DNA from 3 places in the Nocardia sp. NPDC024068 genome. Region 3 is predicted to be linked to each of the others. Evidence: riboswitches for the same ligand, from Rfam matches in the RefSeq annotation. Region 3 holds a riboswitch; each other region holds the start of a gene.
The links. A riboswitch is a leader RNA that binds a small molecule or an ion and turns the genes downstream of it on or off. The one in region 3 is predicted to bind S-adenosylmethionine.

Region 1 (4,240 bases), on a different contig from region 3:
CGGAACCGTCCACGCTCAGCCCCGGGCGGGTCTCCGGAACCGGATCCCACCGCCCGCCCGCGCCCGTGTAGTTCCAGGCCGGTCCGTGCGTGACCAGTGCGCGGACGGCCCCGAGCAGGCGGTCGATTTGGGTCTCGGTGGTCCCCAGCCCGATACTGGCACGCAGGCCCGCCTCGATACCGAACCGGGCCAGCAGCGGGTGGGCGCAGAACCGGCCGTCGCGAACCCCGATCGCATGCTCGGCGGACAGGTAGGCGGCGACCCGGCCGGGTTCGTATCCGTCCACCGTGAAGGCCACGATGCCGACGCAGTCGGCGGTATCCGGCCAGATCCGCAGGCAGCGGATGCCCGGTATATCGGCAAGGCCGGCCCGTAACCGTTCGGTGAGAACTCGCTCACGGGCTTGGGCCGGGGCGCTCGATTCGGTCAGTGCGTCGCAGGCGGCGGCCAGCGCCGCGGCACCCAGGACGTTCGGCGATCCGGCCTCGTGCCGGTGCGGCGCGGCCGCCCAACTCGTATCGTCCGGGGTGACCTCGGTGACCGCACCGCCACCGGCCAGATACGGCGGCGCCGCGTCGAGCCAGTCGCGCCGGCCGACCAGCACTCCCGCGCCGAACGGTGCGTACAGTTTGTGCCCGGACAACGCCAGATAGTCGATACCGGTGGCCCGCAGATCGATTCGCCGATGCGGCGCCAATTGCGCGGCGTCCACCAGGATCCGCGCCCCGCACTGATGGGCCAGTTCGGCGAGCCGCTCCAGCGGCAGCACCTCACCGGTCACATTCGACGCGCCGGTCACCGCCAGCAGCGCCGCGGGTTTCGCACACAACTCGGCGGCCAGCCGGCACACTGTCTCGTCCAGCGTATCCGCCGCACACACGACCCGGCGGCCGTGACGCTGCCACGGCAGGAAGTTCGCGTGATGTTCGATATCGAGCACCACGGTATCGCCGGGTACGCAGCCGGCGAGCAGGTTCAGCGCGTCGGTGGTGTTGCGGGTGAACACCACGACCTGATCGGTATCGCAACCCAGGAACCGGCCCACCGTGTCCCGCGCGGCCTCGTAGCAGCGCGTGGATATCCGGGAGGCGTAGCCGGCTCCACGATGGACACTCGCGTAGTAGGGCAGCAGTTCGTCGACGCGTGCGGCGACCCCGGCCAGTGCCGGCGCACTGGCGGCGTAGTCGAAATTGGCGTAGTCGAGGGTGCCGCCCTGCACCAGGGGCACCCGGAGGTCGTCGCCGGTCACCCGGGCGGGGGCACAGGTGGGGTCGAGTACAGCGGTCATCACGCAATCCCTTCGGTGGAGGGACTCCGGATCTGTCGGAGAACGGAGTCCGCGCTTGCCGCGCTCGGTCGAGCCGCGGCCCGGTCGTCACCCGGGGCACCCCACCGCGGAGGAGGGTTGCCGGCCAGCAAACCGGGGTTTGACGCTGGCACTCATGACCTGATCCGAGACCTTTGCAGACAACTCGTCCGCTTGTCAACCGCGCCCCACCGGCCGGGGATACAGACACCGCGCCGGTGGGCCGCCCGCGATCACGACGGTGACCCACCGGCCCGCGGGATGCTCAGGACCCGTAGAACGGATCACCCTCCACCGATTCCGACCGGCGCCCGTCCACGCCTTCGGGTACCTCACCCTCGAGTGTCACCCGGTAGAGCACCCGGTCGTGACCGAGGTGCCCGGCGTCCGGAATCGCCAGGTGCGCGGTGGCCCGGTTGTCCCAGAACGCCACACTGCCGGGCTGCCAGCGGAACCGGACCGTGTACTCGGTGCGGGTGGCCTCCTCCCACAGCGCGTCGAGCAGATGGGCGCTCAACCGGGGACCCAGATGGCGGATGTTCCTGGCGTGCCGGGTGAATCCCGGGCTCACGAACAGTGCCCGCTCCCCCGTTTCCGGATGCACCCGCACGACCGGATGGAAGGTCCGCAGCGGTGTGCGGGCAACGGCCCGCGCCCGGTTGCTGCCGGCACTCGCCCGATTGTCGAAAGTGTGCTCGGCGTCGAGGGTATCGACGAAGGCACGCAATTCGGCGGGCAGATTCTCATAGGCGGCAACGAGATTGGTCCATGCGGTATCACCGCCGTAAGGAGGCAGGAATTCGGCCCGCAGAATAGAGAAAGCGGGTGGGTTCACCAACGCGGTGACATCGGTATGCCAACTGCTGTCGTAGGAGGTGCGTTTCCGGCCGTACTGCGCGCTGTAACGGCGGCTGTCGATGGGCAGGATTTCCGGGAATCCCTCGGGCGGGCTCTCTTCGTATGGGTGTGCCGGAGTCACCTTGCCGAATCGGCGGGCGAAAGCGATCTGTGCCGCGTGCCCGATGGTCTGATCGCGGAAGAACACCACCTTCCATCGCAGTAGTGCCCGCCTGATCTCGGAGATCACCTCGTCGGAGAGATCCTCCGCGAGGTCGACCCCGGTGATCTCGGCCCCGGTGTAGCCCGATTGGGGCGAAACCGTGATCACCGATCGCGGGGAAATGGTTTCGGTCGCAGAAATCGTCATCGGGAAGCCACCGCCTGTTCGCGCCGGAAAGGATTGTGCCACCACGCTAGGCCCGCGGGCGGATCGGAAGGCCCGTTGCGATCGGAGCGATTGTTTCTCTCTGATCCATGCTGCCCGCCTCCGCGTTTCGAATCATGGTGATCGAGTTGGTAGCCGCGAAAAGAATGGCGGCGCAACATTTCTTCGTGCGGCCGTGAGCGGCCGAAGGTCACCCGCCGCCGACCCCAGGAATATGCCGATGAGCGCCGAATTTCTCTGGTACATCCCGAATCAGGCCCGGCCCGGGCATCGCGGCGAACCGGTGACCGACGATCACAACAGCGTCGACACGCTCACCACTCATGCGAAAGCGCTCGAACAGCACGGGTGGACGGGCGCGCTGATCGGCACCGGCTGGGGCCGGCCCGACACGTTCACGGTCGCGACCGCCCTCGCCGCCCGGACCACAACCTTCGAGCCGCTCATCGCGGTGCGTCCCGGATATTGGCGCCCGGCGCATTTCGCATCCGCGGCGGCAAGTCTCGATCACCTCACCGGCGGCCGGGTCCGCGTCAACATCGTCTCCGGTAAGGACGATCTCGCGGCCTACGGCGAAGCGGAGGAGGATCAGGCCGGCCGTTACGCCCGCACCCGCGAGTTCATGCAGGTGGTGCGCAGGCTGTGGACGGAGGAGAACGTCACCCACCGCGGCACCCACTACCGGGTCACCGATTCCACGGTCGAACCGCGAATCGCCGCGCGACCCGGCCGGCCGCATCCGCTGCTGTATTTCGGGGGTGCCTCGCCGGCCGCCGAGAGGGTCGCCGCCGCCGAGGCCGATGTGCAACTGTTCTGGGGCGAACCCCTGGCCGGAGTCGGTGAGCGGATCGACCGGCTGCGCGTACTGAGCGACGAACTGGGACGTGCGCACCCGCCGCTGCGATTCGGCCTGCGGATCACCACATTCGTCCGCGACACCACCGAACAGGCCTGGGCCGACGCCGAGGCGAAGGTGGCCGCGATGGCCGCGGCGGCCGGAGCGGCGCCCCGCCGCCACACCGCGGTGGGTCAGCAGCGGCTGCTCGACCTGGCGGCCCGCGGCGACGTACTCGACGACAACCTCTACACCGCGCCCGGCCGGGTCGGCGGCGGTGGCGCGGCCACCACCTGGCTGGTGGGTTCCGCCGAGGATGTCGCGAAATCGCTTCGCCGCTACCAGGATCTCGGCATCACCCATTTCGTCCTGTCCGACACCCCGTATCTGCGGGAGATCAGGCGGCAGGGCACCCGGCTCCTGCCGCTGCTGCGCGGCTGAGCCGGGTGCGCGGCCGGATCAGAGATTCAGCCCGGTGCCGTGGATTCCGTGCTCGTCGATGAGGGCGAGCTCGTCATCGGTCAGGTCCGGGAAATCCACCGCGGCGATATTGTGGTCGAGTTGCGCGGTGCTGCTGGCCCCGATCAGCGCCGAGGTGACCTCCGGCCGCCGCAGCACCCACTGGAGGGCGAGCTGGGCCAGCGACTGACCTCGGGCAGCCGCGAGTTTCGCGAGCTCGGAGGTCCGCGCCCGGTAGGTCTCGTCGATGACATCCGGTGAGAGGAACGTGCTGTTCTGTGCCCGGGCACCGGCGGGGATTCCGTCGAGGTACTTATCGGTGAGCAGGCCCTGGGCCAGCGGGGAGTACACGATGACCCCGAACCCGTCCTGGTCCGCGGTCTCCAGCAGACCGTTGCGTTCGGGCCGCCGGTCG
Region 2 (4,240 bases), on a different contig from region 3:
AGGGTCTGCGCGAAGCCGATCACCTCGGGGGTGTTGTCCAGCTTGCCGCGGTGTTCGAGGCCGCGGGTCCAGGCGAAGATCGACGCGATCGGGTTGGTCGAGGTCGGCTTGCCCTGCTGGTGCTGACGGTAGTGCCGGGTGACCGTGCCGTGCGCGGCCTCGGCCTCACAGGTCCGGCCGTCCGGGGTCAGCAGCACCGAGGTCATCAGACCCAGCGAACCGAAGCCCTGCGCGACGGTATCGGACTGCACATCGCCGTCGTAGTTCTTGCACGCCCAGACGTAGCCGCCCTCCCATTTCATGGAGGACGCGACCATATCGTCGATCAGCCGGTGCTCGTAGGTCAGCCCGGCCGCCTCGAACTGGCTCTTGAACTCGGCGTCGAACACCTCCTGGAAGGTGTCCTTGAACATGCCGTCGTATGCCTTGAGGATGGTGTTCTTCGTGGACATGTACACGGGGTAGTTCTGCTGCAGGCCGTAGTTGAACGAGGCCCGCGCGAAATCCTCGATGGACTTCTTGAAGTTGTACATACCCATGACGACGCCGCCGTCCTCGGGCATCTTCACGACCTCGTGCACGATCGGCTCACTGCCGTCCTCGGGGGTGAAGGTGAGGGTGACGGTGCCGGCCTGGAAGGCCTTGAAGTCGGTGGCGCGATACTGGTCGCCGAAAGCGTGGCGGCCGATGATGATCGGCTTGGTCCAGCCGGGGACCAGACGCGGAACGTTGGAGATGATGATCGGGGCACGGAAGATGGTGCCACCGAGGATGTTGCGGATGGTGCCGTTGGGCGAACGCCACATCTTCTTGAGACCGAATTCCTCGACACGGGCCTCGTCCGGAGTGATCGTCGCGCATTTGACGCCCACACCGTGCTCTTTGATGGCATTGGCGGCGTCGACGGTGACCTGGTCGTCGGTCTTGTCGCGGTACTCGATGCCGAGGTCGTAGTACTCGAGGTTCAGGTCGAGGTACGGGTGGATCAGCTTGTCCTTGATGAACTGCCAGATGATCCGGGTCATCTCGTCGCCGTCGAGTTCGACGACGGTGCCTTCAACCTTGATCTTGGACATGGATCTTCGTGTCCTCCTAAGACTGGTGCCCTCATTGGACGGCCAGGCGAACACGCTTGTGAGCGGACCCCAGCTGTTCAACAGACAACGTATACATCCCGCGTTGTCCACGAGACGTCTGGTGTAACCAAGACGAGCGTACTGCTTGTGCTGTCCGCACGGTGCAGCCAGCCCCGGCCGTGAGATGTCACAGGGTGAGTCGTGCCACAAGATTACCGGGTACGCCCCGATGCCGATTTCGATCCCCTCGAACGCCCCGCTACCATGTTGAGCAGGTCATGAGCGCCAGCGCCAAGCCCCGGCTCGCTGGCCGGCAACCCTCCTGCTGCGGTGGGGTGCTCCGGGTGATGACCGGGCTTCCGAAAGCCGGAAGCAAGCGCACATCAAGGAGGCCGCCGTTATGTCCCGGTGCCGGTCACGTCGATCGTGACACTCCGGTATCTCGGCGAGCAACCCCCTATTTTCTGGAGCACGATATGACTGTAATTTTGGCGTCGCCTTCGGCGCCGCGGGGTCGGGGCCCTATCAACCCGGTTCTTCACTCCCGCCGGTCGGTCGCTGCGCTCCCTCCCTCTGGTCGCTCCAGAACCGGGCGGGCCCCGACCGACCACCGAGTCGTCACCGACCTCCGAGCTGTCGTTGATACACATCGGGTATCGCCGCGAGAGGTGGCCCAGCGCACGGAAGCAGTCGCGTGACTGTGGGTACCGAACGGATTACGGCCCGTCCCGTGGCGCAGCTGCCGCCGCCCGACGGCACACCCGGCCTCATTTCGATCGGTGATCTGACGCTGGAGAACGGGGCACACCTGCCGGATATCCGGCTGACCGTCCAACGCTGGGGCGAGCTGTCCCCGGCGCGCGACAATGTGGTGCTGATCGAGCACGCGCTGACCGGCGACTCCCATGTGGTGGGCGAACCGGACGCCGAGCACCCGTCACCCGGATGGTGGAACGGGATGGTCGGACCGGGAGCGCCGATCGATACCGACGAATGGTGTGTGGTCGCGACCAATGTGCTCGGCGGCTGCCAGGGCAGCACCGGGCCCGCCTCCGCCGCCCCGGACGGCGCGCCCTGGGGCTCGCGGTTCCCGGAGATCTCCATCCGCGACCAGGTCGCCGCCGAGTTCCGGCTCTTCGACCTCCTCGGTATCGAACGACTGGCCGCCGCGGTCGGCGGCTCGATGGGCGGTATGCGCGTCCTGGAGTGGATGCTCGGCGCACCGGATCGTCTGGCCGCCGCTCTGGTCCTCGCGGTCGGGGCACGGGCCACCGCCGACCAGATCGGCACCCAGACCACCCAGATCGCCGCGATCACCGGTGACCCCGACTGGCAGGGCGGGGATTACCACGGCACCGGTCGCGCACCGAGAACGGGAATGGGAATCGCACGGCGGATCGCGCATCTGACCTACCGCACCGAGGTCGAACTGGACAGCCGCTTCGGCAACAGCCCGCAGCAGGGCGAGGACCCCTGGGACGGCGGCCGCTACGCGGTACAGAGCTACCTCGAATACCAGGCCGAGAAACTGGGCAAACGATTCGATCCGGCCACCTATGTGCTGCTCAGCGAAGCGATGAACCGGCACGATATCGGCCGCGGGCGGGGCGGTATCGACGCGGCGATGGCCACCGCCGAGGTGCCCTGCATCGTCGGCGGTATCGACTCCGACCGGCTCTACCCGCTGCACACCCAGCGGGAACTGGCCGAAGGTCTGGCCGGGTGCCGCCATTTCGAGGTCATCGCCTCCCGCGACGGCCACGACGGATTCCTCACCGAAGCGGCGGCCATCGGAAAACTCCTGGTCCAGACGATGAACCTGGCCCGGACTCCCCGCTGACCGCGAGCTATCCCACGCCGAGAGTGTTGATGGTGGCGGCCAGGAAGACGATGGAGCTGCCGAGCAGCGTCAGCGCCCCCACATCGAACGGACGGCTGCGCACGGCCAGCAGGCCCACCCGGGCGGTCGGCAGGCACAGCCGGAAGGCGGCGGCGATCAGCGTCGCGCCGCCGAAGAAGAAGGCCCCGCGACGCCAGCGGTCCTGAGCGACGAAGACCACGGCGACCAGGATCACCAGCACCACCACGACCATCGGCAGATGGCAGCGCAGGAACCGGGCCCAGCGGTCGCCGGTGCCGGGAGCTTCGTCGGTCAGGGTCTCGGCGTCGGTCACGGAGGCGATTGTTCCAGACGCGACCGGTCAGGTCTGCGCCACCGGGGCGTACTCCGCGGCGCGATACGAAAGTCCGGTCGACGGTGACGGGACGGTCCGGGGCTGCCATTTCGTGAAGGCACCCGCTCGGCAACCGGTACAACGGTTCCCACCGCCCGCCGGGAAGCCGTGGCGCCACCCCTTCCGAGCCTTCCGTCCGCCCCGTGACAAGCTGACCTGCTGTGTTCAAGCTGATGTTCCACGAGCCCCGTATTCCGGGCAACACCGGCAACGCCATCCGGATCGCCGCCGGGACGGGCAGCGAACTGCACCTGATCGAACCACTCGGGTTCGATATGTCGGAGGCGAAGCTGCGGCGGGCGGGGCTGGATTACCACGACCTGGCCTCGGTGACCGTGCACCCCGATCTGGCGACCGCGTGGGAGCGGCTGCGGCCGGAGCGGGTGTTCGCGTTCACCACCCGGGCCACCACCCCCTTCACCGCGATCACCTACGAACCCGGTGATGTGCTGTTGTTCGGTGCCGAACCATCCGGGCTGCCTCCGGAGGTACTCGCCGACGACCACCTCACCGCCGAATTACGGATTCCGATGCTGCCGGGGCGGCGGTCCATGAACCTCGCCAACGCGGCGGCGGTCGCGGTGTACGAGGCGTGGCGCCAGCACGGTTTCCCGGGCGCGGTCTGATACCGGCTCAGTCGGCTATTTCGAATCGCTTGTACCGCGCGGTGGCCCCGGCCGTGAGCCGGACCGCGCTCTTCGGAACACCGAAATGCGCGGCGAGTAATTCGGCCGCGGCACGGTTGGCCTTACCCTCGACCGCCGGAGCCCGCACCCACAACCGCAGGGTGCCGTCCGGAAGCGTGTCGACGAGCGGGCCCTTGCGGCTGTTCGGGGTGATCGTCGCGCGGACCGTGGACGGCATCCGGCTGCCCTAGTCGCCCGCCGGGCGGTCTCCCTTGCCCGGCTCATCGCTGTCCGCGGCGGATTC
Region 3 (4,240 bases):
AGGTGATCGACGGAAACCTTCGGCAGTTTCAGGATCACCGGCTGCAGCGACGCCAGCATCTGGCCGTCCACATAGATCTCCACATGCCAGCCGGCCAGTTCGTGGGCGCGCAACGCCTGCCGGGTCATACTCGTGATATCGGCGGCGGCGCGTTTGAGGTTGAACCGCACCGCCCGTACCCCGGCCTCGTGCAGGTCGAGGATCTCGGAATCGGAGGCGTCCAGATCCAGCCTGGTCACCCCCACCCAGCCGGGCCCCAGCTCGGCCAGCGCCGCACGCAGGTAGCTCTGGTCGTTCCCCTGGAACGACGCGCTGACCACAGCACCGCCCGAAGGCTCGAACCGCACCATCCGGCGCCGGTAGTCGGCGACGGTATAGGGCTCCGGCAGGTAGCCCTCGTTCTCGATCAGCGGAAAACGCGGATCGATGATGTGCACATGGGCATCGAACACTGATACAGCATGCCTGACGGATCGGGGCGCCCGCTCCTCCCAGCGCTGAAGCGGTAGGAGCGGGCCGCGATTCATACCTTGTGCGGTTCGCTCGCGCGCAGCATGTCCTCGCGCTCGACGACCTTGACCCGCTCCCGGCCCTCGGGCTCGCCCAGCGACCGCTCGTGGGCATCGAGCCGGTACCAGCCCGCCCAGGTGGTGAACGGGATGCCCCGGCCCTCCAGGAACTCCAGTACCGCTTCCGGCTCCGGGTTCTCGGCGGCGGCGAACGCGGTGGCGTCGTCGAGCAGGCAGGCCACGGTCTCGTTGGCATCGCCCTTGGTGTGGCCGATCAGGCCGACCGGGCCGCGCTTGATCCACCCGGTCACATAGGTGCCGGACATATAACGCGCAGCGCCGTCGGCATTCTCGTCGACCAGCACACGGCCGGCCTCGTTCGGGATGACGCCCGCCTGATCGTCGAACGGCAACTCCGAGATGTTCTGCGACAGATACCCCACCGCGCGGTACACCGACTGCACATCCCAATCCTTGAACGTGCCGGTGCCCTTCACGTTGCCGGTGCCGTCGAGCTGGGTGCGCTCGGTCCGCAGGCCCACGACCCGGCCGTCCTCCCCCAGGATTTCGGACGGGGATTCGAAGAAGTGCAGGAACAGCTTGTGCGGACGATCGCCCTGGTCCCGGATCGCCCACTGCTCCAGCGTATTGGCGACCATATCGACCTGCTTGGAATGCCGACGCGCCGCTTCGGAGCCCTCGTCGTAGTCGATGTCCTCCGGGTCGACGATCACCTCGATCGTCGGCGAATGATCCAGCTCGCGCAGCTCCAGCGGAGTGAATTTCGCCTGCGCCGGACCGCGCCGCCCGAACACGTGCACCTCGACGGCCTTGTTCCCCTTCAGGCCCTCGTAGACGTTCGGCGGGATCTCGGTCGGCAGCAGTTCGTCACTGGTCTTGGCCAGCACGCGCGCCACATCCAGCGCGACATTGCCGACGCCCAGCACCGCGACCTTCTCCGCGTCCAGCGGCCAGGTCCGCGGCACATCCGGGTGGCCGTCGTACCAGGACACGAAATCGGCGGCACCGTAGGAGCCGTCCAGATCGATACCCGGGATCGGCAGCGCACGGTCGGCGTTGGCGCCGGTGGAGAAGATCACCGCGTCGTAGAAACGCTTCAGATCCGAGAGGGTGATATCGGTGCCGTAGTCGATATTGCCCAGCAGGCGGACCTGTTCTTTGTCCAGCACCTTGTGCAGCGCGGTCACGATCCCCTTGATCCGGGGATGGTCCGGCGCCACGCCGTAGCGGATCAACCCGAACGGAGCGGGCATCCGCTCGAACAGATCGATCGACACCTCCGCATCCGACTTCATCAGTGCGTCGGCGGCATAGATCCCGGCCGGACCGGCTCCCACGATCGCGATCCGAAGCGGGCGGTTCGCTTCCTTCTGCTCGGTCATCAGTTACGCGCACCCTTATCGGTCGAGAGAATCACTGGCGTTGTTGTTAGCTTAGGCTAAGTTGACGCGTGGCTTGTATGCACCTCATCCCGCCTTCCGCGGGCGGCTCGTCGGCCATAGGTCTTCCCACGTCTCCGCGGTCACTGCTGTGCGGCAGCACCCGGTCTCCCCCGATTCTATCGGGGTGCGGGCACAAGCCGATGCGGGGACCAGGGATGATCGTCTGCATGAGCGATCCCGGACCCACCGAGGAGCAGCCGGCCGCCGGATCGGGCGGCGACGAGGCACCGCGCACGATCACCCCGTTCGTCGTGGCCGCGGTACTCGCGGCCCTTGTCCTGGGCGGCGTGCTGATCGCCGGGCTGGTGGCGCCCGCTGAGAAAAATGTCACAGAATCCGACCGGATCGCCGGAGCGGTCCGCGAGTTCGGCGACGCGAGCAGCCGCTTCGGGCCCGAACCACCACGGGAGGCGGTCTGCCCCGGTTTCGTTCCCGCCCGCTCGCCGCTGGCCGGGCAGCTGAAACCCGGCGAAACCGGGAAGGACGTCGAAATCGAGAGATTCGGCCCCGTGCAGGTCAACGGCGAAACGGCGACCATCGAGGTGACCAGCCGAGTCGAAGGCGAGGAGAGAACCGCGACATGGTGGCTCTTCCACTCCGACGGCGAGTGGCTGGTGTGCAACCAACCGGTGGAATGACGTCGCCGAGAGCGTCAACCGGGGTTTGACAGGTCGGGGCGCGCCGGGGCAATCTCATGCATTAGGTCATGAGTGCCAGCGCCAAGCCCCGGCTCGCTGGTCGGCAACCCTCCTCCGCGGTGGGGTGCTCCGGGTGACGACCTGGCGTGCATCGAACGGATGCGGCAAGTGCGGATTCGCAGGAGGTATCACGTATGAGTTACGCAGGGGATATCGATCCGAAGCAGGCATGGGAACTGCTGACCGGGCACCCCGACGCCGTCCTGGTGGACGTGCGCACCGAAGCCGAATGGAAATTCGTCGGAGTGCCCGACACCAGCGGAATCGCCACACCGACCCTGCTGGTGGAGTGGGTCGATTCCACCGGCACCCGCAACGCCGGCTTCCTGGACCAGTTGCGCCACTCCCTCAACGACCGCCCGGCGGACGCACCGGTCGTGTTCCTGTGCCGGTCCGGCCAGCGTTCGGCGCACGCGGCCGCCGCCGCGACCGCCGCGGGCATCGCACCCTCGTACAACGTCACCGAAGGCTTCGAAGGACCGCTGGACGAACTCGGCCACCGCGGCGGATCGGGCTGGCGAGCGCACGGCCTGCCCTGGCGGCAGTCGTGATCGGCGGCGGCGCGTTCGAACGCGCCCTGCCCGACGGCGTGGGACCGGCGACACTCGGCGTCCGCGGCGGACTCAACCGCTCCGGTTTCGAAGAGACCTCCGAGGCGCTCTACCTGAACTCGGGATTCGTCTACGCCAGCGCCGAGGACGCCGAAGCCGCCTTCACCGGCGATCTCCCGCATTTCGTCTACTCCCGCTACGGCAACCCGACCGTGGAGATGTTCCAGGAACGGATGCGGTTGCTCGACGGCGCCGAAGCCTGTTTCGCCACCGCCAGCGGCATGGCCGCGGTTTTCGTCGCCCTCGGCGCCCTGCTGAAGGCCGGCGACCGGCTGGTGGCGGCCCGCAGCCTGTTCGGATCATGTTTCGTGGTCTGCAACGAGATCCTGCCGCGCTGGGGTGTGGAAACCGTCTTCGTCGACGGTGAAGACCTCGACCAGTGGGAGGCGGCGCTGTCCGTACCCACCACCGCGGTGTTCTTCGAAACCCCCGCCAACCCGATGCAGACGCTCGTCGACGTGCGCAAGGTCAGCGAACTCGCGCACGCCGCCGGCGCCCAGGTGGTCCTGGACAACGTCTTCGCCACCCCGCTGCTGCAACGCGGATTCGACCTCGACGCCGATGTGCTCGTGTACTCGGGCACCAAACACATCGACGGCCAGGGCCGTGTCCTCGGCGGCGCGATCCTCGGCACCGCCGAATACATCGACGGCCCGGTCAAGACGCTGATGCGCCACACCGGCCCCGCACTCAGCCCGTTCAACGCGTGGACCCTGCTCAAGGGCCTCGAAACCATGCCGCTGCGCGTACGGCAGTCCACCGACTCGGCGCTACGCATCGCCCGCTACCTGGACGAACACCCGGCCGTGGAATGGGTGCGCTACCCGTTCCTCGACACCCACCCGCAATACGCCCTGGCCAAATCCCAGATGAGCGGCGGCGGCACCGTGGTCACCTTCGAACTGAAGGCCAACGCGGGCGAAGCCAAGAAACGGGCCTTCGAAGTACTCAACGGCCTG

Region 1: it holds a riboswitch for S-adenosylmethionine, as region 3 does, so the genes downstream of both, AB0F41_RS18335 (aminotransferase class V-fold PLP-dependent enzyme) here and AB0F41_RS17725 (rhodanese-like domain-containing protein) in region 3, are expected to answer to the same signal.
Region 2: it holds a riboswitch for S-adenosylmethionine, as region 3 does, so the genes downstream of both, AB0F41_RS08870 (homoserine O-acetyltransferase) here and AB0F41_RS17725 (rhodanese-like domain-containing protein) in region 3, are expected to answer to the same signal.

What each region holds. Positions count from the first base shown of each region.
Region 1 is NZ_JBEZYU010000022.1:25,485-29,724, forward strand. It holds gene AB0F41_RS18335 (aminotransferase class V-fold PLP-dependent enzyme) at 1-1,288, opposite strand, end outside; SAM riboswitch class IV at 1,335-1,448, opposite strand; gene AB0F41_RS18340 (TauD/TfdA family dioxygenase) at 1,572-2,513, opposite strand; gene AB0F41_RS18345 (LLM class flavin-dependent oxidoreductase) at 2,746-3,807, shown strand; gene AB0F41_RS18350 (aldo/keto reductase) at 3,826-4,240, opposite strand, start outside.
Region 2 is NZ_JBEZYU010000005.1:183,535-187,774, reverse strand. It holds gene AB0F41_RS08875 (NADP-dependent isocitrate dehydrogenase) at 1-1,076, opposite strand, end outside; SAM riboswitch class IV at 1,351-1,461, shown strand; gene AB0F41_RS08870 (homoserine O-acetyltransferase) at 1,771-2,916, shown strand; gene AB0F41_RS08865 (DUF3017 domain-containing protein) at 2,924-3,169, opposite strand; gene AB0F41_RS08860 (tRNA (cytidine(34)-2'-O)-methyltransferase) at 3,472-3,936, shown strand; gene AB0F41_RS08855 (DUF167 domain-containing protein) at 3,944-4,174, opposite strand; gene AB0F41_RS08850 (DUF4349 domain-containing protein) at 4,184-4,240, opposite strand, start outside.
Region 3 is NZ_JBEZYU010000021.1:439-4,678, reverse strand. It holds gene AB0F41_RS17740 (amidohydrolase family protein) at 1-452, opposite strand, end outside; gene AB0F41_RS17735 (FAD-dependent oxidoreductase) at 524-1,912, opposite strand; gene AB0F41_RS17730 (hypothetical protein) at 2,140-2,610, shown strand; SAM riboswitch class IV at 2,675-2,787, shown strand; gene AB0F41_RS17725 (rhodanese-like domain-containing protein) at 2,805-3,221, shown strand; gene AB0F41_RS17720 (O-succinylhomoserine sulfhydrylase) at 3,218-4,240, shown strand, end outside.